2 linked regions of the Desulfomonile tiedjei DSM 6799 genome follow. The protein of the gene in region 1 interacts with the protein of each later gene in a pairwise test. Links are inferred from orthologs where the notes say so. Each region holds a gene or a part of one and is shown on either strand. Other genes may lie near its edges.

Region 1 (12,020 bases):
GGGGGGATCACGTATCATTGGACCGGTCAACTCGTTTGCTACCCTGTCATGAAACTCGGGTCTCGGGAACGGGATATTCCTGCTTACATGAACCGGCTCGAAAGAGTCGGAATGGAGACTTTGCAGCATTTTGGGCTTTCCGTCCGTCGTCGTCGCGATTCAGCCGCTCACGTGGGGCTCTGGTTAGGAAATAAGAAGATTGTCTCCATGGGAGTCCGGGTAAGTAGATGGGTGACAAGCTTCGGTTTTGCAATTAATCTGGAAGGAGACTTTTCGCCGGCCTCGTACGTGAGGCCCTGCGGATTAGAGGGGGTGCAATTAACGACTCTGGAAGAATCTCTCGGGTTCGCTCCGTCACGCGAAACCGTGATGAATCAGATAAGCGAAAAATTTGCTTCGATATTTCAACGAGAATCGACAAATAACACTCAGGTGCTTCGCGAGAGAATAGCATCCATTACGGAGCATCTGGGAAAAATGGGAGACGGCGCATATGGACAAAGAGCAGTTGATTCAAGTAATGGATCCGGAAGGGAATGCCGATCCAAAAGCTATTGAGGGAATTTCCGAGGCCGATCGCCTCAAAATGTATCGTCTTATGGTGTTTACACGTTTGTGGAACACAAAAGCTCTCAGTTTACAGCGCCAGGGCCGCCTGGGGACTCTTGCATCGGTGCGGGGACAGGAAGCGGCAAATATCGGAATGGGAATGGCCCTCAGACCCGATGACTGGTTTTGCCCGGCATTTCGTGAATATGGAGCGATGTTCACAAGAGGTGTGGACCCGGTGAAATTGTTTCAATACTGGGGCGGTGATGAACGGGGAGCTGCACCTCCAGGCGATTCCCACATGCTTCCGGTTTGTATTACCGTTGGTTCTCATCTATGCCACGCGGTAGGGCTTGCGTTTGCAGCCAAAATGCGGGGCGACAAAATCGCGGTTATGTCTAGCTCCGGGGATGGTTCCACATCTCAAGGCGACTTTCACGAAAGCCTTAATTTCGCTGGAGTATACAAACTGCCTGTAGTTTTCGTCATTCAAAACAATGCGTGGGCTATTTCCGTTCCAGTGGCGCATCAGACCGCAACTAAAACTCTTGCAGAGAAAGCCTGTGCGTACGCAATAAATGGTGCTCGGGTAGATGGAAACGACGTCTTTGCGGTCTACCTCACGATAAAACGACTCCTGGACGAAGCTCGTGCTGAATACAAACCTTCCCTCGTGGAACTGGTGACGTACCGTATAGACGATCACACCACCTCTGACGATGCGAGCCGATATCGTACCGAAGAGGAAGTGGCTGTCTGGCGTGCCCGAGACCCCATCGATAGACTACGAAAGTTCCTTATGGCTCATCACGGATGGGACGACACTAAGGAAAATGAACTTCTTTCAGAGCTGAGCGCTCAGGTGGAGAAAGCAGTTCAGGATTTTGAGGCACTCCCGCAGCCCGAGCCTACACAAATGTTCGAACATATTTATGCTGAAATGCCGTGGAACCTGCGCGAGCAACGAGAACTGCTGCTGGCGCGCACCGGCAAGGATGAGGGGTAGGAACATGGCACGCTTATCAATGGTTGAGGCTATCAATAGAACCTTGCACGAATTGATGGAGCAGGACGACAGGATAGTCGTGCTTGGAGAAGATGTGGGAGTCGATGGAGGAGTATTCAGAGCCACAGTTGGGCTCCTCGAAAAATTCGGCCCCATGAGAGTCATTGACACTCCGCTCGCGGAAAGCACAATTGTCGGTTCTGCAATTGGCATGGCTATTTACGGTATGAGACCCATTGCGGAGATTCAATTCGAAGGATTCATATTCAAATCGTACGATCACATTTACAGCCATGCATCACGTTTGCGCAAGAGATCGCAAGGGGGTTACGGGGTTCCTCTGGTCATACGTGCGCCGTACGGAGCTGGTGTCCGAGCGCTGGAACATCATTCGGATGCCCCGGAAGCTCTGTTCACGCATATTCCCGGTCTGAAGCTGGTGATCCCGGCGACTCCGTCGGATGCCAAAGGACTCCTCACGTCCGCAATCGAGGATCCGGACCCGGTGATTTACTTCGAACCGAAACGCTTGTACCGCCTCTTTAAAGAGGAAGTGCCCGAGGGACGCCACACAGTTCCAATCGGTCAGGCACGACTGGTTCGTGAAGGTCACGACATCACGATCGTCACGTACGGAGGAATGGTAAGCGTGTGTGAAAAGGCCGCTCAACATGTGGCTTCTGAGGGAGTTGAAGCAGAAGTAATCGATTTGCGCACTATTTGGCCTTTCGACATCGGCGCAATCGTGGAGTCGGTTACGAAAACAGGGCGGCTCATTGTGTGTCATGAAGCTCCTCGATCTTTCGGTGTCGGTGCGGAAATCGTCGCTCAGGTAAGCGAACGGTGCCTCTTGTCTCTCCTTGCTCCTATTCGCCGAGTCACCGGAAACGACATCACCGCGCCATTGGCCAAATTGGAGGAGTACAACTATCCCGATACGGAACAGGTAGTTCGGGCTATCCATGAAACTGTGCAGTTCTAAATTGTTGCAGGAGGAGGAGAATTGTTATGAGATACGTATTCAAACTGCCGGATGTAGGGGAAGGCATTGCTGAAGCCGAAATAGTCGAATACCTGGTCAAGGTCGGAGACCAGGTGTCCGCAGATCAGCCGGTAGTGAGGATTGAAACCGATAAAGCCGTTGTGGAACTTCCTTGTCCCGTGAAGGGAGTCATAGCGGAAATCCCTTTTAATCCGGGAGATTCGGTTGAAGTCGGTCAGACGATTCTGGTCATTGAAACCGAAGAAGCTGCTAAACAGGAACGGGCGGAATCGCCTGAACCGCAAGAGGCACCACCTGCCGAGAAGAAACCCGCACCTCCCGCCGAAACTCCTCCTCCCAGTCCCTTGATGAAAGAACGGCCTGAGGGAGAGCCGACGCCCCCACCCCCTGCGGCACGGGTGCAGGCGACCCCGCATACGAGGAAGCTTGCCCGGGAACTCAAGGTTGATATCAACACAGTACAAGGAACCGGGCCTCACGGCCGTATCACTGACGAAGACGTACGAAGAGCAGCGGAAGGCGAAAGAGCTGCTCCACCACCTAAACCCGTACCTGCAGCAGTCCCGAAACGGGAAGAAGTCATGCCTGAGCCTGCAGCCGCGGGTGCGGACTTCGACAAATACGGACCGATCAGGAGAGAACCCCTCCGTGGTGTAAGAAAACGTATTGCGGAAGTCATGGTGAAATCCGTATCCACAATACCGCACGTAACCCATTTCGATGAAGCCGATGTCACAGAACTTATGGCAGTTGTCGAACGCGAAAAGCCGTTGGCCGAGAGCAGAGGATTCAAGCTCACGGTGCTTGCCTTTGTAATCAAGGCTGCAGCAGCGGGATTAAAGCAGTTTCCGATGCTCAATTGTTCGCTTGACGATCAGACCGGCGACATCATTTACAAGGATTACTATAACATCGGGTTCGCGACTGACACAGAATCCGGTCTCATGGTTCCCGTGATCCGGGATGTGGATCGGAAATCCGTGCTCCAGATTGCCGGCGAGTTGCAAGAACTGAGCAAGAAAGCCAGGGCCAGATCCATAGAGCTTGACGACATGCGAGGCGGAACCTTTACCGTGACCAATGTGGGAGCTTTAGGAGGTTCGTGGGCTACCCCAATAATAGTGCATCCGCAGGTCGCAATACTCTGTCCCCTGAGGGCGCAACCCAAAGCAGTAGTGCAGGACGGCCAGGTGGCAATCCGAACCATCATGCCTTTGACTCTGTCATTCGATCATCGGGTATTGGATGGGGCGGATGCCGCACGATTTCTCAATTTTGTCATAGGTCTCTTGAACGATCCCATGCGTATGCTGGTCGATATGGCATGAATGGTAACAGAACCACAGTCTCGGTCCCGACCTGAGCGAATTGAACGGGGTTCGGGACCGATCGGGAGAATCTCATGGTAGTAGGTGACTTTGCCCAGGGAACCCAGGTGGCAATTATCGGTGCAGGTCCGGGAGGCTATGTTGCAGCCATCCGGGCAGCACAACTGGGTCTTGAAGTTACCCTGGTTGAAAAGGGATTACTGGGAGGCGTGTGCCTCAATTGGGGATGCATCCCCTCCAAGGCGCTCATATACGTCGCAGACCTGAAGAATCGTATCGAACAGGCTGACAAGATCGGGCTTATCGTAAGGGACGTTTCCATCGATTTGCCGAAGCTCGTTCAATGGAAATCCGACGTAGTGGAAAAGCTCCGTAAAGGCGTGGCTTCCCTCATGTCTCAGCACAAGATAGAGGTTGTTACGGGAACTGCTCACTTTACGGGAGAAAACTCCTTCTCGGTTGAAACTTCCGACGGAGTGCGGCGTTTTGAATTCCGTAACTGCATCCTCGCCACGGGTTCTTCAGCCGCGGAACTTCCGGGTATGCCGCGGGACGGAGAGCTCGTAATCGATTCAACGGATGCTCTGGACCCCAAAAACATTCCGGAACGGTTCGTGGTAATAGGAGCAGGTTCGGTTGGTCTGGAAATGGGCACCTTTTACGCCAAGCTCGGCTCCAAGGTTACGATTCTGGATGCAGTGGACCGTCTTTTACCGATGCTCGATCCGGACATCGGGCGAGCTATGGAGCGTGCTCTCAAGCATCTCAAAATCGATCTTATCCTGAAAGCCAAAATTCAAGGTCTGAAACGTGAAAACGGTACGGGCGTCCTGCAGTATTCGGCCTCTGACGGGGATAAATCTATTACAGGGGACAAGATTCTTGTGGCCATAGGGAGGCGTCCGAACACCAGCGGAATCGGATTGGAAAAGGTTAAAGTGAAGCTCGACTCGAAAGGGTTCGTACAAGTCTCGGAGACCATGCAGACGTCGGTTCCGGGCATCTACGCAATCGGAGATATTGTTTCAGGCCCCATGCTGGCCCACAAGGCTTCCTTCCAAGGCAAAATCGCTGCAGAAGTGATTGCGGGGGAACCGGCCGCTTTTTCCGGAGTAGAAGTTCCCGGTGTCATCTTCAGTGACCCCGAAATCGCTACAGTCGGACTTTCCGAACAGGATGCCCTGGCCCAGGGGATTCCTGTGAAAGCAGGGGTGTTTCCATTCAGAGCGATGGGCCGTACGCTGACCATGGCAGAAGAGGGCCCCGGTTTCGTGAAAATAGTCTCCGATGCCGAATCCGAAACCGTCCTGGGAGTGCATATTGTCGGCCCCCACGCTTCGGATTTGATCGCTGAAGGATGCCTCGCGGTCGCGTCAGCCTCCCATGTGGACGATTTGACGCTCACGATCCATCCTCACCCCACACTGCCGGAAACCATAGAAGAAGCCGCAGAACAGGTGGAAAACAAGGCTATACACATTTTTTCAGCGAAGAAATCGGCTTTTGGGGCAAAATGAAGCCTATAGGGCGATTGTCAAAGATTTTGACGTTTATCCGACGATCCTATGCAAGATATTAGTGGGAACCGACCTCCCTGCCGGTCTATTGCATCGATATCATTATCATATTGAAGATGTGCCGGCACGGAGGCCGCTCCCCACCAAGATTCTGAATCTTCAATCGGACATTCATTCTGGCAACTGCTATACAGGATGTGATGAGCAAAGCGAACCGCATCGGGTTCATGTAAGGGCCTCGAATGATGCGTTCCCGTTGGTCACCCCATCATTCTGTGCATTATGCTAATGCCTTAGAAAAATTGAGCCCCAAATGCGTCCGGAATAACTTCGATCTCGGTGGGCGGTCCTACGGTAACCAGGACAACGTCGAACCTGCAGGGTGGTGGCTGACGATAACGCCTGTCCAGGTACGCTTGAGCAACCTGGACAACCTTGTTTCGTTTCCGGCGATTTATGGATACGACAGGGCTGAGGCTGGATGCTAAAGATCGGGAGCGGACCTCGATGAACACAAGATCGCTTCCCTGACGAGCTATGATATCGATTTCACCAAGGCTGCATTCGAAATTCGTTTCCAGAATCCGATACCCGATGTCCTGTAAGTGTTTGGCAGCGAGTACTTCAGCTTTCGTACCTTTCCTGCGGGTCGGAGATCCCTTGTCCTCCCGCGAAAGGAGCTTTCCAAGGATGCCTTGTTTCGGGATCTTTGTCATACCCGCTGCGCTTTCAAAGCAGTCAATGCCGGACATCTTTTCCCCCCCTTTTGTAAAGGGGGGACAGGGGGGATTTTGATCTAACATACTGAAAATCCCCCTAAATCCCCCTTTATAAAAGGGGGACTTTGATCGCTATCCGGATTTTCTGATCTGTGCCAACCAACCGGTTTGTCTTCATCAGTCCACCACATGACCTAAGCTAAAGGCATAATCCATTTGTAGAAAGGTTTCCCGGACTGATCTCTTTGAAGCCGTATCAGTTTCGCTTCTCCCGAAGCATTCGTTCGTGCAGACGTCTTGCCTGTAGCGAAAAGGCCTCGAGCCGAGCCTCTATGATCTGCGGAAAAGCATTGCCGTCAGTCTCGATTGCAAGAAACGGCAATTTTTGATCTCTTTCCAGCACTGCAAGGGGACTTGGCCCATGCCCATTGGTCTTTTGCAGGAGTTCCCGCTTTTCGCCGGTAGTAAATTTTTCGTTGAGTATGGATTCCGCAACTCGCGAGGGCATGCATCCAAACGGACCTATGGAGATAATGCCGCAAGACGGATGCAGGATTTCATGCAAAGCCGCTCCAACCGTAAGGATAGCTTCACCGGTGAGCATGGGAGAAACGAATTTCTCGCCCGCACGGATGAGGTCCTCCACATCGAGCACTTCATGGAAGAAAAGTCCCGAAGGAGCCAGAAGCCCGCGGATTTTGCGATCGAAATAGGATTTTACCACGTATCTGATCCAGAACGGGATGTCAGGTTTCCCTTCAATCTTATTCTTGATCAGCCAGTCAACATATTTGATCCATTCGCTGGTCTGAGATGTGCGAACGATAAAACCGCGATCCGCCATCTTCTCCACAAGATTTTGCAGCGAAATAGGATCGTTTCGCACGTATATCTCACCAATGAGCGATATTTTCGGTATTTCTTCATACGGCATTTTGAGGGGGATGCGACTGAGAACCGCAGCGGACGATTTGATCTGCTTTTTGATCTTACCCCAGGATTTATCGATTACATTCACGATTGCTCGCCATTCCCGGTAAAAGATCTCCAGGGCGGACTCGCGATCCTGTGCGGCAGCCATAATCGTGGACCAGATCTCATACATGGTGTCCCCGATAATTATGGCTCGCCAGGCAGGAAGGGTGAATCTGTCGCCGAGTCCCATATATCCATTCGAAGCATTCAGCGTGAGAACCGCTGCATTGGGAATCTGATAACGTTCGATAAGACGGCGCGAAAACACGTTGTACTGGCCGAACCTGCACGGCCCTCCTGCGCCCGGCATGAAATAGGCGGTAATCTCGTCTTTGGGACGGTCGTGCCACAGGTACTTCAGCATGGAGCCTACGGTAGTCTGGAGCGGCAGGCACTCTTTACAGGTCGAATTCCCTCGCCCGATCTTCAACACTTCCTCATCCGCGGGAGGTAATCCATGTGCCGTAATCCCTACGCTACGGAATGCATTTACGAGGATTTCGTGAGCAAACCGTCCCATTGCGGGTATTACTATGCGCACATTCGGATGATTCAACGGGTAATGCTTACCGTCCGGGGTTGCTATCACAGGCTTGCCGTTTACGACAGTGCACTCGGCCGCCCTAAACTCTCTGTATGAGGCAGCTATTTGCTTCTTGCTCTCCAGTTCCCGGTAGTACTGCACAATATCAAGGAAAGCTTCTATGCGGGTTTCCAGCCCTGCATCCGCTGTATGGCTGTCCAGTTCCAGGGTAAGAGAAGGTTTTCTCCCCATTTCTTCCCGGAAATACCCCACAACAAAAGAATCCGGCCCGCACGAGAAGTTGCTGATAAACGTTCCGAATAGCTGAGGATGATGCTTGACGAATCGGGCTGCCTTGAGAAGCATACGCCCCATGGACCAGTACATGGTCTCTTCATCGTCAATAGTCTGGTCCTCGTACGGGAGCATATCAAAAGGAATAATCCTATACCCGCGTGAGGCAAATTTTCCGGGTATTCCTTTGTTTGCCTCCCCTGCAAAGGTGTTGTACGGTCTTCCGAACAGGACTATTCCCATCTGATCGGGATTCTGAGCCAATTCCTTCAGGATTTCCGTGCCCTTCGACCGCAGTCTTTCACGGAATTCCGTTTGGGCTTTTACACCAGCCTGAAAAGCTTTCTTCGCGGTTGCTTGCGAAGCACCAACTTCTGCTGCAAGTTTCACGAATTCCTGGAATACGGCATCGAAACCGCCGCTCAGATCAAGGTAAGGAGTGAGCACTTTCCGGGCAAGAGTCCCTTCGAACGTGCTCTTGAGATAAAAGGCCTCGCCCTGGACGAAAACGCACGTACAGGTATTATTATTCTCCTCGTCAGTAGGAATCCCTCTGATGTGCGGCAAAAAGAGAATGTCAGGGTTTTTGCTCAACAAGTTGTACATGAATCCGTGGGCAATCTCCACCGGATAGCAGAATGCAGCGTTCTGCTGGTCCACTCCCTTGGGATCGGGTTCATCCGGAAGCACCACCCGATACCCCAGTTCTGAGAAGTAGGCATTGAAAAAAGGAAAATAGGTGTTCATGAGAAAGGATCGGTTGAATCCAACAGTCGGGCGGTTGTCCTGTTCTGTGGAGAGACTCTCGAATACAAGCCTCTGACGGAAATCCACCATATCCAGAGACCGTTTATCGAACTCCACGTGCCGAATCAAGTTGACGTAACGGTTGCACGCTCCGCCGAAAGGATAGACCTTCTCCTCGATTTCGATACGGGCAATTTCACACCGCCGGTCGCACTTCTCCTTCCCTCCGCCGCACACGAAGGACTTCTTGTGGACCACTTCACGTCGTGCCAGTCGCTCGAGATCGAAGCTCTTCGCTTCCATGAGCCCTACTTCGATGCGGCGCTCCACTTCAAGTGCCACTCCGAATGCTCCCATGAGACCCGGTTCGGGCGGAACCACGATTTCTTTTCCGGTCAGTGCGGCCATTGCAGCCGGAATAGCTTCGTTGTAGCAAACACCGCCCTGCATGAAGACCTTTTTTCCGACCGGGCGGTTGCCTTTGACTCTGTTGGAATAGTTCATGCAAATCGAGTAAACCAGCCCCGCGACGATATCATTTACAGGAATGCCTTCCTGAGCCGCGCTCTTGATATCCGAGCCGATGAAGGCAGCGCATTGATCGTTGAAATTTGGCGGGTTCATGCCTGAATAGGCAACCGGGCCGATGTCCGTGACCTTGAGACCGAGGCTCTCTTTGGCGGATTCTTCGAGGAAAGACCCTGTTCCAGCGCTGCATGCCTCATTCATCGCGTAATCGCTTGGCACGCCGTTGGTGATATACGTATACTTGGCGTCTTGACCGCCAATCTCGAAAATGGTGTCCACTTCCGGATCGAAATGAACCGCGGCAGCAGCGTGGGCTATAATCTCGTTGATTACACCGTCCGTCATCGCGTGAAGCCCGGCTATCTGTCTCCCGGAACCGGTCACACCGAGCCCGACGATCTCCAGCGGCACATCGATCTGGTTTGCGAGACTGCGGTACACTTTTCTCGAAGCCCCAACCGGATCGCCGTCGGTTCGCAGGTAATCGGCCGCAAGAATAGCTTTATCGCTGCATCGCATGATCACGCCTTTTGTCGTGGTGGAACCCACGTCCAATCCCATGATCGTGCGATCGCCCGGTTCGGCTTTTCCTCTCGGGCGGTCTTTGAAATGGACCAAATGTTTGAATTCTGAAAGAGGTTTCAGGTAGCCGAACGCTGAGCCTTTTTTCTGAAAAACGTCATCCGGACCGGTGTACCTTTTGGTGGGGTTTTTCAGAGCCCACAGTGCAGCTCCGAGAGCTTCGAAGTACGGCGCTTCCTCGGGAATATGGAGATCCTCTACCTCCTTTCTGAGATAGTGAATCATTGTCTCGTTCTTTGAGGAGCCGCCCACGAGAACCACGTGTTTCTTGGGCAGCTTCTTGAGGAGTTCCACCACCTTGCCTGCCATCATCTTGGCAAGACCCGCCACCACCTGGTTCTTTGGAACACCTTTATTCAATGCATGCGTGCAGTCACTTTTGCAGAAAACGGAACACCTGCCCGAGACTTTGTGCGGATGATCTGAAATTCCCAGTCCCGCTACATCATCCAGCGATAAATTCATCCTGCCTATTTGTTGAAGAAAAAATTCTCCGGTCCCTGAGGCGCATTTATTGCCGGTCTGGATTCCCTGGATTCTTCCGCTCTCGTCCAAATGGTACACGAGAAATGTTTCGCCACCTGCGCTGATCACCACGCGATAAGGGCCGTCTGTTCCGATAACGTGCGATACTGCCATTTCGAGAGCTTCCGGTTCCGAAATGGTGGTGAGTTCGACAAAATTGCGAAATTTTCTTCCGGTGACGGCGATGCTTGCCTCTTTAGCGCACTGCATATTTTCTAAAGTTTCCAGGAGTACTTTTCGCGGATTTCCTTCATGCGTAATGGTCTTATGATCAATGATCTCGATCGCGTCGGCTTCCTTCCGAAGATGGACAAGACTGACGGTAGACGCTCCTAAACATAGACCCAGGGCTTCCATTGACGATTCTCCGTTTGACTCAGGGGACCTGACGTTTCCTTCAATATAGCTCTTCACTATAGACCGCGAAAGAGCTTGCCGCAAGAATTACATTAGTTACGTGTTATAGTCCACTTCTTGAAGCAGGTGCCGGAGATACTTGAACATACAGTGTAGAGAGCTGGAATCTTCTCACATGAAATACAACCCTTTTATCGTACCTGATGCCGACTGTTTTACTACATGCAGAAAAGGCGTGCTAATGAGGATACGTTTTGATAGCATGCCCTTCAAGCATATGGATTCTATTTCAGTTCGAGTGGAGAGAGTGATGAGAAGGCACAGCTATCGATGGCTCATACTCTGCGCTTTCTTTCTCCTGGGAGTGCCGGAGTTTTTGGCTGCAGATGCGAGTTCGGAAACTGAAGCCGTTAAAGCAGCCGAAACCTGGTTGGCTCTGGTCGATGCCGGAGATTACGAAAGAAGTTGGACAGAAGCAGCTACATTCTTCAAGAATGCCGTAGCACGAGATCAATGGACCAAATCCCTGGATGTGGTGAGAAAACCTTTAGGGAAATTGCTTTCCCGCACAAAAGCCATGGCAAAGTACACGCGAACCCTTCCGGGAGCACCGGATGGAGAGTACGTCGTAATTCAGTTCAATACTTCTTTCCAAAATAAGAAATCCGCGGTCGAAACGGTAACTCCCATGAAAGATAAAGACGGAAAGTGGAGAATTTCCGGATACTTCATAAAATGACGTCTAATACCATTCGCAATTATGCACATGACATGGTGAAGCTGGGGTGTCCCGAGCGGAGTGATTAGACGCCTTTGCGTCGTTCGGAGCGAAGGATACCTCCAGCCTCCCAAATTATGAAAAGAAAAGCGAATCGGCATAATCTCCCCCAGAGTGACGTTCGCGTACTTGAATGCGTACCCGCCACCGAGAAAAATAGCTTGACCGCCTCTTCCTGTCGCGGTAACAGCTTCCCTCGTTCTTGAATGCATCCTGTGAAAGAGGGTTATAGGAACGTATGACCAAAGAAGAGGTACTTTCAAAGGTTCGAAAACTGTTCGAACTGTCCCACTCGCCCAATGAGAACGAGGCCGCTCTTGCCGCAGCAAAGGCAAGGGAACTTCTCGCCAGGTACAATTTGGGCATGGCCGATTTGTCGACTGAAGAAATAAGTAACAATCTCAATGTGAAGGAACAGTCGATCACCGTTGGAAAAGTCCTCAGGAATTGGATGAAAGGTCTTCTGATTCACGTATCCCAGGGATTTGAATGCGAACATGTGATTCGCCGCCGCCAAGGTGCTGCTCCTGTCCTGACCTTCATCGGCACTGGAACCGACACTGAAGTGGCATTGTACACGTTCCGTTTT
Region 2 (11,763 bases), 1.5 Mb from region 1 along the record:
CGGAACTGCAACGCCCTTTTGCATTTTTATGAGCGCGCGGCTTTACTCCCTGAAGTTATATCACTTTTGTCCGAACACAACAAACCTTCACACCCTATGAAACGTGCAGAAAATGACGATTAACCATGTTACCGGGGTATGGACGATTCCTCCTGCCGGGTGTTCACCAAAGTATGGTCCTGGATAAACCTGTCGAGGAACCCTTCAAGGACAGCACGTACACGACCGGGCACTTCCGTAATTACGGAAAATCCTACGGACCCGAGTTCCCAGGTCGCTGCACTCGTGGAGACAGTAGCCTCGCGAACAATTGAGACCTCTTGTCTCAACTGTAAATCGAGAGAATAAAAATGACCGGCGAGAAACTTTATCGTATTGATGCTTACGTAAAGCCAGGGGTGATCCGCCGAGGCACGCCATTCTTCATCAGTCAGGATCTTTATGTCTGTGGCAGAAAGCTTCGATTCCACAAGAGACTTAAGGTCGTTTGCGGTCAGACCGTCAGCTTCTATATCGGCTTTCAATGTTTCGACGATTACGAATACCCCCTCCAGCCCGTGAAGGGTTTCCCGAGTGTATTCCGTCAGATCCATGCATAAGCCTCTTTCCCACCGTACTTTGGTACGGAAGAGATTTCCCCGTTCCAGACGGCAAAACATGTGGCCGGTCAGTATCACTCCTCATACATCAATACCGAGATATCTGCAAGCATTCGCAGATATCGACTATCGAGGTAGAAGGAACCGGTGCTAACGGAACACTGGTGATCTGAATGGATGCGTTCGCCACCCGACACATAGGGAAATGCGCCTGAAACGGTGAACGCGGATTTATGAAAGCTCTCGTAATTCCAGCCTTTAAAGGTTGACAAGCCCCGAGGACGATTCTAGAATCGACTCGGTGATTTCTCAAGTCTTCCCTCTCTTTATTACACAAGCCCCTGCAAAAAGAAGGTATTCATGAACGATAAGCAATACGTCATCGACGATCTCAGCGCCAACGAAAGCTGGCGCATTTTCAGGATAATTTCGGAATTTGTCGACGGGATAGAGCACTTGCAGGAAATATATCCGGCGGTTTCCGTGTTCGGCTCTGCCTCCATCACCGAATCCAGCCCTGTATACGAATTGGGGAGAAAAGTCGGTCGCCTGCTGGCGGAAAGCGGCTTCTCCGTAGTAACGGGAGGAGGTCCCGGCGCTATGGAGGCTGTCAATCGAGGCGCATTCGAGGCCAAAGGTAAATCGGTCGGTCTCAATATCCAACTCCCCAGAGAACAAACAGCGAATCCCTACACGAGCATCAGCATCGATTTCCGGTACTTCTTTGTGCGGAAGGTTATGTTTGTCAAGTATGCGGTCGCATACATTATTCTTCCCGGAGGATTCGGAACTATGGATGAGATGTTCGAAGCTCTCACTTTGATTCAAACGAATCGCATAAAGCCGTTTCCGGTAATTCTATTAGGAAAGGATTACTGGAAGGATCTCATCTCATGGATCAAGAAAACCATGTTAATGAAGCATCGTATGATCTGCCCTGACGACATGGAACTGCTTCAGTGTGTTGACGATCCTGCCGCTGCAGTTGCAGCTATAAAACGTATCGTCATATTGTGAGGGATTGTAAGGAGAAATTGTGCAGAGTAGGGCAGGTGGTATGAAGAATTCGGAGGAAACCAGAGGTTCCCTCCGCACTGAATTACTATTCCCCCAAATCAGATCTCAATTGTATCCCATGGGACCGTATCCGAAGGCCGGTGCTTTCTGCATAGGACCAGGTTTGCATTTGGTCACCGGAGGCGGACCGCACGGAGGTGCCAGGGGCATACATCCCTGAGGTGCACAGAAATTCTGCTCGCACTGTTTCTTGGAAAAAGCGCTGCCAATCATTCTGAAAGGAAACGTGATAACAGAGAACAATTTTGCAATCGGGTTGAAACCTTCCTCAGGTCCGCATGAAGGCGGAGGACAGGGCTGAGGGAAACAGCCCGCCATGGGCCGCGGACCAGCCATAGCAGGACCCGCCATTGGAGGCATCATGCCCGGAGCCGCATTTCCGTAAACAGGCACTTTCAATGGTGGCGGACACACTCCCGGGCCACAATAGGATGCCTGAGCAGAAGCTATTATGAGGAACGGGAACACCAACACAAGACCAACGCATATGAGTCTGTAAACCATACCCATACTCCTTTGAAAAAAAGATAAATAAACCAATCTGTTTTCAAACTTTATAAACCTACATTATCATTTTTGAGGTAAGTGGTCAATACAAAGGAGCCTGAATCTGGGAGGATAATTCGTTTAAGTGATAAAAAACATGAGTTCGATTTCGACATCAACTTTAAGCTTTGTTGTGTTTGATACAAAAATAATTTAATGCATATGGCAACTTGTATCAATATGCTAAAGTAGTTTATTAACTATTTGACGGCTCCACGAGCAGCGCGCTCTCCACTTGCCCAGCCTCTATTTTGTCCACTTGATCCTGGCGCATGATACCGTATACTTGTACCTCAATTCTCGAATGGTTCATGGTGCGAGGACATTTCATGTGTGCTCAGGATGTAGATATCATTGTCGTGGGAGCCGGTCATGCCGGGTGCGAGGCGGCTCTGGCGTGCGCCCGGATTGGGCTTTCCGTATGGATGTACACCCTCAATGCCGATACCGTGGGGCTGATGCCCTGTAATCCATCTATTGGAGGGCTGGGAAAAGGACACCTGGTCAAGGAGATCGATGCACTCGGCGGAGAAATGGGCAGGGCGGCAGACGCCTCTTGTATTCAATATAAGATCCTCGGTACCAGTAAAGGTCCTGCGGTGCAGGGATCCCGGATGCAATGCGATCGACTCGATTACTCCCTGGCGATGAAATCGGCAGTCGAACGAGAATCGAATCTTTTGATACGGCAGGAAATGGTTGAACGATTGCTCGTCCGGGACAATCGATGCATAGGCATAATCGAAAGGTCCGGATACGAAGTAACTTCACGTGTGGTGATCCTCGCGACCGGGACATTTCTGGACGGAACCATCCACGTGGGAAACGTATCGTACGGTGCAGGACGTTCCGGCGAATTCCCGGCGAGGGAACTCGCGTTGCACCTGCAAAGCCTTGGACTGCCCCATGGACGTTTCAAGACAGGCACGCCGCCTCGAGCCAAAGGTTCCACAATAGATTTTGCGGCTATGGAGAAGGACTCGGGAGATGAACATTTCAGTCCTTTTTCTCTCCGTACAGCCCGGATCGACAGGCCCAGACGGTCTTGTTACAAGACCTATACTTCACCCAGGACCCACGAGATCGTAGCTGGAAATCTTCTGAAATCACCGTTGTATTCGGGGATTATTCAAGGAACTCCGGCTCGGTATTGTCCTTCCCTGGAGGACAAGGTCGCGCGATTTCCTCATCGCGAGAGACATCCTATTGTAGTGGAACCTGAAGGACTCCACACGTCGGAAGTGTATTTAAAGGGGTTGGGAAATTCCTTACCGCCGGAAATCCAAGTAGACCTGGTCCGGTCGGTTCCGGGATTGGAGAACGCGGAAATCGTCAGGCCCGCGTACGCCATAGAATACGATTATATTCATCCGACTGCGCTAAAATCTACGCTCGAGACCAAACTCATCCAGGGCCTGTATCTCGCCGGCCAGATCAATGGAACTTCCGGGTACGAGGAAGCTGCAGCACAGGGATTGTGGGCCGGAATCAACGCTGCTCATTCCGTGCTGGGACGAGAGCCTTTTCTTCTGGACAGGTCCGAATCGTACATGGCCGTTATGGTGGACGATTTAGTTACCCGAGGCGTAAATGAACCGTACAGAATGTTCACCTCCCGATCTGAATATCGCCTGCTTTTGCGGGAAGACAATGCTTCGGAAAGGCTTATGAAGAAGGGAGTCTCACTGGGGCTGATCCCTGAATTCATGGGCAACGAGCTGGATGAGCGAATGCGTGAGGTGGAGTCTCGCATCGAATTCCTGGACAGCGTGCGAGTGACGCCCGGTGGACAGATCAACGATCTCATTATGTCCAGGGGAGGAAAAGAACTCCGGGAAACGATCTCAGGAAACAAGCTGTTGAAACGGCCCGAAATAATGCTCGAGGATCTGATGAATCTGGGAATCCTTCCTCTTGTCATCGATGTTCGAGTAGCCAAACAGATTGAGATTCAAATAAAATATCAAGGATATATCGAGCGGCAGAACAGGGAAGCCGCGCAATTCAGGCGAATGGAAAAGGTGCTCGTCCCGGAAGACATGGACTATGAAGCCATCCCCGGACTTTCTCGCGAACTCCAGGAAAAACTGAAATCCGTGCAGCCCAGATCCCTTGGGCAGATTTCCCGTGTTCCGGGGGTGACACCAGCAGCATTGACCGCTCTTATGGTGAGGATAAAACAGAGAAGTACCGTACAGAATCGAGAGGCCGTATGAAGAATCTTCAACGTTTTGAGTGTGGAGTCCTTGGGCTCAATCCTCGTTAAACACGATAATGCTCAGTCGCTCGGGGCCGTGAACACCGATGGTAAGAGTCAATTCGATATCTGCAGTACGACTGGGACCGGTTTCCAGGGTGATGTTTGTGGGCAAGGGTGAGCTGCCTGCGCCAAAGAAGTCATCTAGTTTATGGTAAATATTACGTGACGAGACCATGGCAATATGGTGTGCCGGGAGCAATCCAGCCTGTACGGTCGAGCCGTTTTCACTAGTACAAATCAGGCTTCCGGTTTCGGCGATAGCTCCGCGAACCTCTTCAATGCATACCGATGCTTCGCGATAATTATCAGTCAAGCGATCCTGAGGAATCGATACGGCCTTTTCTTTTTCCGTGATCCTCGGACAATAGACCGGTCCGTCATTTTCAACAAGCTGTGCAATGATATTGTTTAATTCTTCGTAGCTGTTCACAACCACGGGGTCGGCGGCCGTATTGGCTGCGGTTTCCGTGAAGATTTTTACCAGGTATTCGGTCACGATGTGCCTCGCCTTGGGTCGGTTTTCATTGCAACTATATTGAGGCCATAGTCTCCGAGAAATCGGATCCTGTCAACGGTCCCGCTATTGCGTCGCGAATAATGTGGAACTCCTGCTGTACATCGGAAAAAGCGTCCACCAATCCGGGATCGAAATGATTTGCCCGGCCCTCCTGAATGATCAGGCTGGCTTCTTCGTGGCTGAAAGGTCTCTTGTACCGTCTCTCCGAGGTTAGGGCATCATATACATCGACGAGCGACACGATTCTGGCTGAAAGAGGTATTTCCTCTCCCTTCAATCCATACGGATAGCCGGTACCATCCCATTTTTCGTGATGGTAATAGGCGACCTCCATGCCTAACGACAGGAAGCTTTTTTCGCCTAGTGTCGTGACTGCTTCTTCCAGAGCTTTGCCTCCGAGAAGAGTGTGGCGTTTCATTATCTCTCGTTCCGTCACCGTGAACAGCTCATGCGACAACAGGATAGAATCCGGCATGGCCACTTTCCCGATGTCGTGGAGCACAGCGGAGCGTATCAGGTCGGTAGTATAGTGATCGGTAACGATATCGCGGTATTGATGCATGTCGGAAAGCCGATTACAGAGAATTCTGCAGTATTTCTGAATGCGAATCAGATGCGAGCCGGTTTCGGCATCTCTGGATTCGGCCAATTTGGCCAAAGAAAAGACCGCCATATCCTGGGTCGTCTGGACTTGCTCCAGGAGCTTGAGGATTTCCTCTTGCCGGAGAATTTCTTCAGTAACGTCCAATCCCACACCGAGAATGCCCTGAACTTCACCGTCCGTGTCGATCATCGGGGACAGTGCCAGTGAGATGATAAGGGTGCGGCCGTCTTTGGTGAGTTGCTGCATGTTTCCGTGTACTGCTCCGCTCTTGGTACGGATCACAGTGCGAAGCTGTTCCACGGTTTCTGTGCTAAGAGCATCGGGAGGGTACAAACGAGTGATCTTGCTCCCTATCATCTCATCTGATGAATATCCGAAGATGTTCTGCGCGCCCGTATTCCAGAAGAGCACGTTTTGATCCAAATCCGTGAGCACTATTGATACGAGTGTCGAGCTATCGAGAATTCCCTGGAGAAAATCTTTTGTGCGGATCGCTTCCAGAAATTTTCGCCCGAATTCCGTCGCCGGTTGCGGGCCGACCTCGTGCTTGCCCGGTATAAGCGTAGATGCTATCTGATTCTCGAGTTCGTTTATCTTTCGCCGTAAAGCGCGAATCTCCTGTACAAGCTCTTCCTTGGAATTGTGCCGATCCATGCACTTCTCCGCGTGAATTTCTTGAAAGGGAATGTTTGGTCCGGATACGTTTGTTCAACGTACATTGATGGAATTTTGTACGAAAGACAAGTTTAAAAAGAAGACCAAAATTCCAAAGGAATGGTAGAGCAGAGGAGGAATGCAAGAAAAACTATCGGATTTCGGCACGGTTGAACGCAAGCTGGTGGAAATTAGCGATTCCGGAAATCCAAAAGGCTCAATAAGCAACCTGCCGGAGCTTCATAGTAAAGAATCTGCACAGATTTATTCCGATTTGCGGATAAACTTTCATGATTTCCTGGAATTGATGATGTCGCAACACATATGCTTCGGTAACGACATCCGCCACGCACGTTGCGTTCGGAGGCATGCGGGTGAACAGGCTTAATTCTCCAAGGAATGCTCCTTCGCCAACTGTGGCTTTCGCCTTCTGTTCGTCTGTGCCGTATTTCTCGTAGATAGTTATCTGTCCGGAAACAATAAGATAGATGGAGGAGTTCTCTTCTCCTTGCTTGATAAGGACTTCTCCCGGTGAGAACGTCTCAACGGAAATCACCGAGGAGATCGCATGCAGTTCGCGAACACCCATCCCTTCAAAAATAGTGAAAGTCCTGAGTTTATTGATTTTGTCGATTATGTCGGGCATGGTTATGTCCTCGTGGAGAATGCGCTTCAAAGCGTAATCAGCAATATCGCGAACATGGGGTTGGTCGTCGCTGAGCCTGGATTCAACAACCGGCAAGAAGGAGTATTCGGGCATCTGCTCGGCAATCACGAAGAGCGCCAGCATACGGGTAATTGGATCGTCCGATTCCACCAGAAAAGTAACAACTCTTTCAGGAGTTTCTTTGCGCACAAGCGGAAAGAGCTTTCTGCCTTCCTCGATTTTTTCATTTAAGGGAATGTCTTCAATAAGCGGAATGAGATACGGACTCAATTCCTTTTGTATGGAGTTCTCTACCAGTTCGACCGCAATAGAAGCGGACTCGGACTTAAGTGCCTGGTACATGAGTCTCATGTCGGTATGATAGACCCATAACGCATAGAAAATCAGACTCAGGTGTTCCTCATTTGCCGCTAGAAGGTGATCCTTGAGCATTTTCACGCTCATACCTTCTATTCGGTCGAGATCTCTGACTGCTATGAGATGCCAGTACGCTTGAGCAAGTTCTTTACCGAGAAACGGCACTATTTCAAATTCCGTCAATCCCGAAAGCCGTATGACTTCGAGAATAGCCTGCTTTGTGCGAGGCGGCGCTTCCAACAGGGAAACTTCAAGGAATGGGAGAATGAGTTCGCCGTACCCCATGAGCGCTTCAATCGCGGCTTGCCTCACGTCGTCATCAGTGTCTTCCAGAAGCTGAATGAGCTTCCGCACTGCACGCATATCTTTTGATTGAGCAAACGAAGCCGCTGCTTCCGCTCTCGTGAGAGAGTTCTCGTCATCAAGGAGTTTTAGAGCGATCTCGGGGTCCATAACCGGAGCAGCTCGTTCCGGCATTTCAACGGACTCTTCTACCCGATTGGCAACAGTAGCGGACCCCAGTTCTGCCGTCGCTCCCGCTCCCTCGAACGGCCGTACTGCTTCTATCTGTTCGAAATCAACCTGCTTTTCTGCAATAACCTGTTTCAGTATTCTCGTGTAATGCTTTCGGAAATTCAGTGTCTCCACAAGCCAGTAAAGAGCGAGAACAAAAGCGATATACGACAGACTTTTGGGAGCAAGATAGGGCTTGAGAAATATCATGGTGAGGGAGCCTGAAAGCATACCTACTTTCAACACACTGCCTCGGATAAACGTTCTGCTCCAGGCCTGAAGGTCAGACGGGATAATGCTGTACAAAATCTTGTTCACAGGCCCGGCTATAGCTCTCTGAATGAGTATTGTGGAAAACTGGCCGTATGCAGCAACAAAGATATTGAAGAACAGAGGCAAGGATCCGAAGAGCACCGCGAAATTCAATGGCTGAACAATAGATGAGTTGGCCAGCCCGATTGAGGAGTACATTCTCCCCATGAAAAAGAGCAGGACAAAGGTAACTAATGTTGTTGTCCCACGGAATATGCTCAAAAATGAGATCAATGATTGTTCCGAATGAAACGTGCTGTTGGCCACCACACTGAATTGAAAGAAGAAAATGGGAAGCAAAATGTTGGGTATTAATCCGGTAACGACCAGATAGCGCACAATTGGGTATTCTTTGATCAATCGGGGAACTTCGGTCAGCCCGATAGTTTTTGCTACTCCGCGAACAGTCTGGATTTTCGGTTTGACATGGGAAAGAAATCCGCTCCCGGTGCGCCACATGTACACCGCAATTGCGAGCGAGATTCCCGCAAACACGAGGAGAACCGGATCTTCGCCCCTCAACAAGACGGTCAGAGGTCGGGTGAGAAAACTCCCCACAGTGGTCCCGAGCACCTGTCCTGCGGTAATGAGGGGAAATATTCTCTTGCCTTGGCGGGCATCGAAGAGATCTCCTGCAATATTCCACAGGTAAACGAGCAGAACTGAATCCAGCAAGTAGAGCAACTGGTAAAGTATCGGGTATGAGATGCTCAGATCGGCTTTGACGGTAAAGAAGAGAAGTGTGACGAGAACACCGTACAACCCCAGGAACGCTGATAGGAGTATATAATCGCTAAATTTCCGTCCCAGTCGATCTATGACCCCCATGACGAAGAACGTCAGGATAGCGTTTATCACCAGCATATAGGGGATGTAATTGGGGCCGTACCTCTTCAGAAATGCAGTATCGACATAGTTTCTGAAGATTGCCGTTACGAGAAAAATTGCGAAGCATATCCATGCAATCCAGATGAACTTGGAGGCTTCGTGAAGATATACTTTGAGGTGTTTTTCCAGAAACTGCTTCATACGGATTCACTGGATCGCGTGGATTTCAGTTCCCCTGATCCCCAAAATACATGGGGGACCGAATAAGGCTGTTTTCTTTCTCCTGTGCAGCAGATGCGGCTCTCTGAAGGGATTTGCTCGGAGCCTGAGCAAAACAGGCCAGATTATAGAGAAAGAGTAGGGAAGCATCAAGGATAATCAATGTTTCTGCTGGCTATAAAACAAGCCTTATTCGTAAAACCGCTCGAGAGGGTCAAACGGAATAGGTGCGAAAATAATCCTGCGGAATCTCCTCGACAAATCTGGAGAGCTTCACCGGGACCTGTCCCCGGGTTCGATCCAGTGCAGTATGCGGAGCCACAATAACGAGATTGTGTTTGGCCCTTGTGGTTGCCACATACATAAGTCGGCGTTCTTCCTCCAGATCATCGGGAGATACGAGAGCCATCGGGGAGGGGATGCGGCCTTCCGCCGCCCAGATGAGGATCACCGTGTGCCATTCCAGACCTTTTGCCGAGTGTATGGTGGAGAGCACCAGGCTGTCCTGTCTCTCCCTTTCGGAGCTTCTCTCCTCATCCGGAGGCTCGAGAGCCATGTCATTGAGAAATCTATTCAGGCTCTTGTAACTCGAAGTCAAATCCGCCAGGTACTCCAGATCGCGCATTCTTTTGGGATAGTTGTCGTACTTTTCCTTGAGCACGGGGAAGTAATAGGCATTTATGAGTTCCACTTTCTGCGATATGGGATTTGTCTCATTTTTGAGTTGGAAAACAAGTTCAAGCAACCGGTCCAGATCTTTGCCATATTTCGGGGGCTTGGATACGATCTGGGCAGTGGAACGGGGTATGCCGTCCTGGCAGATAGTGCCGGCCAGTTGAAGGGCGGTCTTGTCGCCGACGCCCGGCAGAAGCTTGAGAATACGAATCCAGCTCAAACGGTCTGCAGGATTGTGGATCACTTTGAGATGCGCAAGCACATCCTTTATGTGCTGACTTTCCAGGAACTTGAATCCGCCGTATTTCACGAAAGCGATATTATTGCGCGTCAGTTCGCTTTCCAAATCGAAGGAATGGAACCCTGCTCGAAAAAGCACGGCTATTTCGTTCAGTTCCACGCCATGCTCGTTTAATTCCCGCACGCACTGGACGACAAATTTACTCTGTTGGCGTTCCGTAGATGAACGGGCGCTTATGGGGAGAGGTCCTCCGGTTTTCTGAGTGAAAAGCCGCTTTGAGTAACCTGCAGCAGCCCGCTGAATGATGCTGTTGGTCACACTCAAGATGGGCGCGGTGCTGCGGTAATTCTCCTCCAGTCGGATAATGCGCGTTCCGGGAAACAGATTCGGAAATTCTACGATATTCGTAAAATCAGCGCCCCGGAACGAGTAAATGCTTTGCGAATCGTCTCCCACAACCATGACGTTATCGTGAGTAAAGGCGAGTAGTTGCACAATGCGAGCCTGAAGCCGGTTCGTGTCTTGGTATTCGTCTACGAGCACATATCTCCATTTTTCAGATATTTCCGTCCTGATCCTCGGATGTTCCTCCAAAAGCTTAATCGTGTTCACGAGTAAATCATCATAATCCATAAGATTATTATTCTTTTTATGTTCCTCATACTTGACTTTGATAATGTCGATCTCCGGGGCAAATTCGCCGAAATGAGGACAACGCTTTTCTATTGCTTCATTCACACTGCATGCACATCCGACTGCTCTGCTTATTATTTCCGCAATGGTTCTGGTCTTCGGGAATCCTTTTGGATCGGTCAAAGGAGGAACAAGGTTCTTCTTCACATGGTCGATGGCTTCCACGGAATCGCCCTGATCCATAATGGAAAAGGATGAATCGAATCCGAGAAGGGCCGCATACCTTCTGAGCAACATGTTGCCCGTGGAATGAAATGTACCTCCGGCAATGGCGGTCAGCCTGAGACCCAGGAGCTGCGATGCTCGCGAGAGCATCTCTTCGGCTGCCTTTCGCGTGAAGGTCAGCAGCAAGATGGATTCGGGTTCTATCCCTTGTTCCACAAGCCAGGCAACGCGGTACACGATGGTCCTGGTCTTTCCCGAACCGGCCCCGGCAATGATGAGCAGAGGTCCTTCTGGAGCCGTTACAGCCTCAAGCTGCGCGGAGTTCAAATCCTGTTCGTATGCGATGTTTGAATAACCGGTTTTTTTCATATTTCACTCAGATAATTTAATCATTCTGGTGAGTTTGTCTCCAGAAAGAAAGTTCGTGTTCAAGAAACGCTTGGCTAAAAGCCATCACCTATGATATGGTATCGCTGTCGCGGGTTTTCGGGGAGGTGCAATTCAGTTATGGATCTCAAGGAGGATTGCGTGAACAATTCAGTGCTCGTAGTGAGTTGCCCTCTGTGCATGAATCACTTTTCTCATTGTCGAACCGTCGAGGGCATGAACACGTCTCCTTTCGGATATGGTTTGGATTTTCGCGTTGTTCCTAAAGACTGCAATCGATCCTCGGACGTAGCAACCTGTCCCCACTGCCATTATACGAGCTTAGTACAAGATTTCCATCAACGAGTCCCCGGACACGTGAAGGAACTGGTCAAGTCCCAAGATTATCTGGAACTTTTTGAACACGAATCCGAGGAAGAGCAATGCGCGCGTAGTTGGCTGGCTCTTAC

What was found.
Region 2: the proteins of lpdA (region 1) and DESTI_RS13030 interact in binary tests that used the Escherichia coli proteins (3 or more experiments, as listed by UniProt). The link is inferred for Desulfomonile tiedjei DSM 6799 from one-to-one orthologs.

What each region holds. Positions count from the first base shown.
Region 1 is NC_018025.1:1,582,218-1,594,237, reverse strand. What follows is about bases 3,238-6,181. They hold lpdA (dihydrolipoyl dehydrogenase), read left to right. Parts: upstream 3,238-3,960; coding sequence 3,961-5,403; downstream 5,404-6,181. Other genes in these bases: DESTI_RS06690 (YraN family protein), read right to left, coding at 5,697-6,155; DESTI_RS06700 (dihydrolipoamide acetyltransferase family protein), read left to right, coding at 3,238-3,886. Outside these bases: lipoyl(octanoyl) transferase LipB, read left to right, coding at 1-558; pdhA (pyruvate dehydrogenase (acetyl-transferring) E1 component subunit alpha), read left to right, coding at 494-1,555; DESTI_RS06705 (alpha-ketoacid dehydrogenase subunit beta), read left to right, coding at 1,560-2,537; more of DESTI_RS06700, read left to right, coding at 2,564-3,237; DESTI_RS06685 (acyl-CoA dehydratase activase), read right to left, coding at 6,379-10,653; DESTI_RS06680 (DUF4019 domain-containing protein), read left to right, coding at 10,964-11,392; DESTI_RS06675 (DUF7168 domain-containing protein), read left to right, coding at 11,670-12,020. UniProt on the Escherichia coli protein: Lipoamide dehydrogenase is a component of the glycine cleavage system as well as of the alpha-ketoacid dehydrogenase complexes.
Region 2 is NC_018025.1:3,106,401-3,118,163, reverse strand. What follows is about bases 8,833-11,763. They hold DESTI_RS13030 (ATP-dependent helicase), read right to left. Parts: upstream 11,297-11,763; coding sequence 9,368-11,296; downstream 8,833-9,367. Other genes in these bases: DESTI_RS13025 (DUF2225 domain-containing protein), read left to right, coding at 11,456-11,763; DESTI_RS13035 (cyclic nucleotide-binding domain-containing protein), read right to left, coding at 8,833-9,135. In the rest of the region: DESTI_RS13065 (hypothetical protein), read right to left, coding at 129-593; DESTI_RS13060 (LOG family protein), read left to right, coding at 960-1,616; DESTI_RS13055 (hypothetical protein), read right to left, coding at 1,722-2,180; tRNA uridine-5-carboxymethylaminomethyl(34) synthesis enzyme MnmG, read left to right, coding at 2,552-4,438; DESTI_RS28870 (LUD domain-containing protein), read right to left, coding at 4,475-4,978; DESTI_RS28865 (HD domain-containing phosphohydrolase), read right to left, coding at 5,013-6,257; more of DESTI_RS13035, read right to left, coding at 6,475-8,832. UniProt on the Escherichia coli protein: A helicase with DNA-dependent ATPase activity. Unwinds DNA duplexes with 3'-5' polarity. Translocates on single-stranded DNA with 3'-5' polarity. Initiates unwinding more efficiently from a nicked substrate than double-stranded DNA.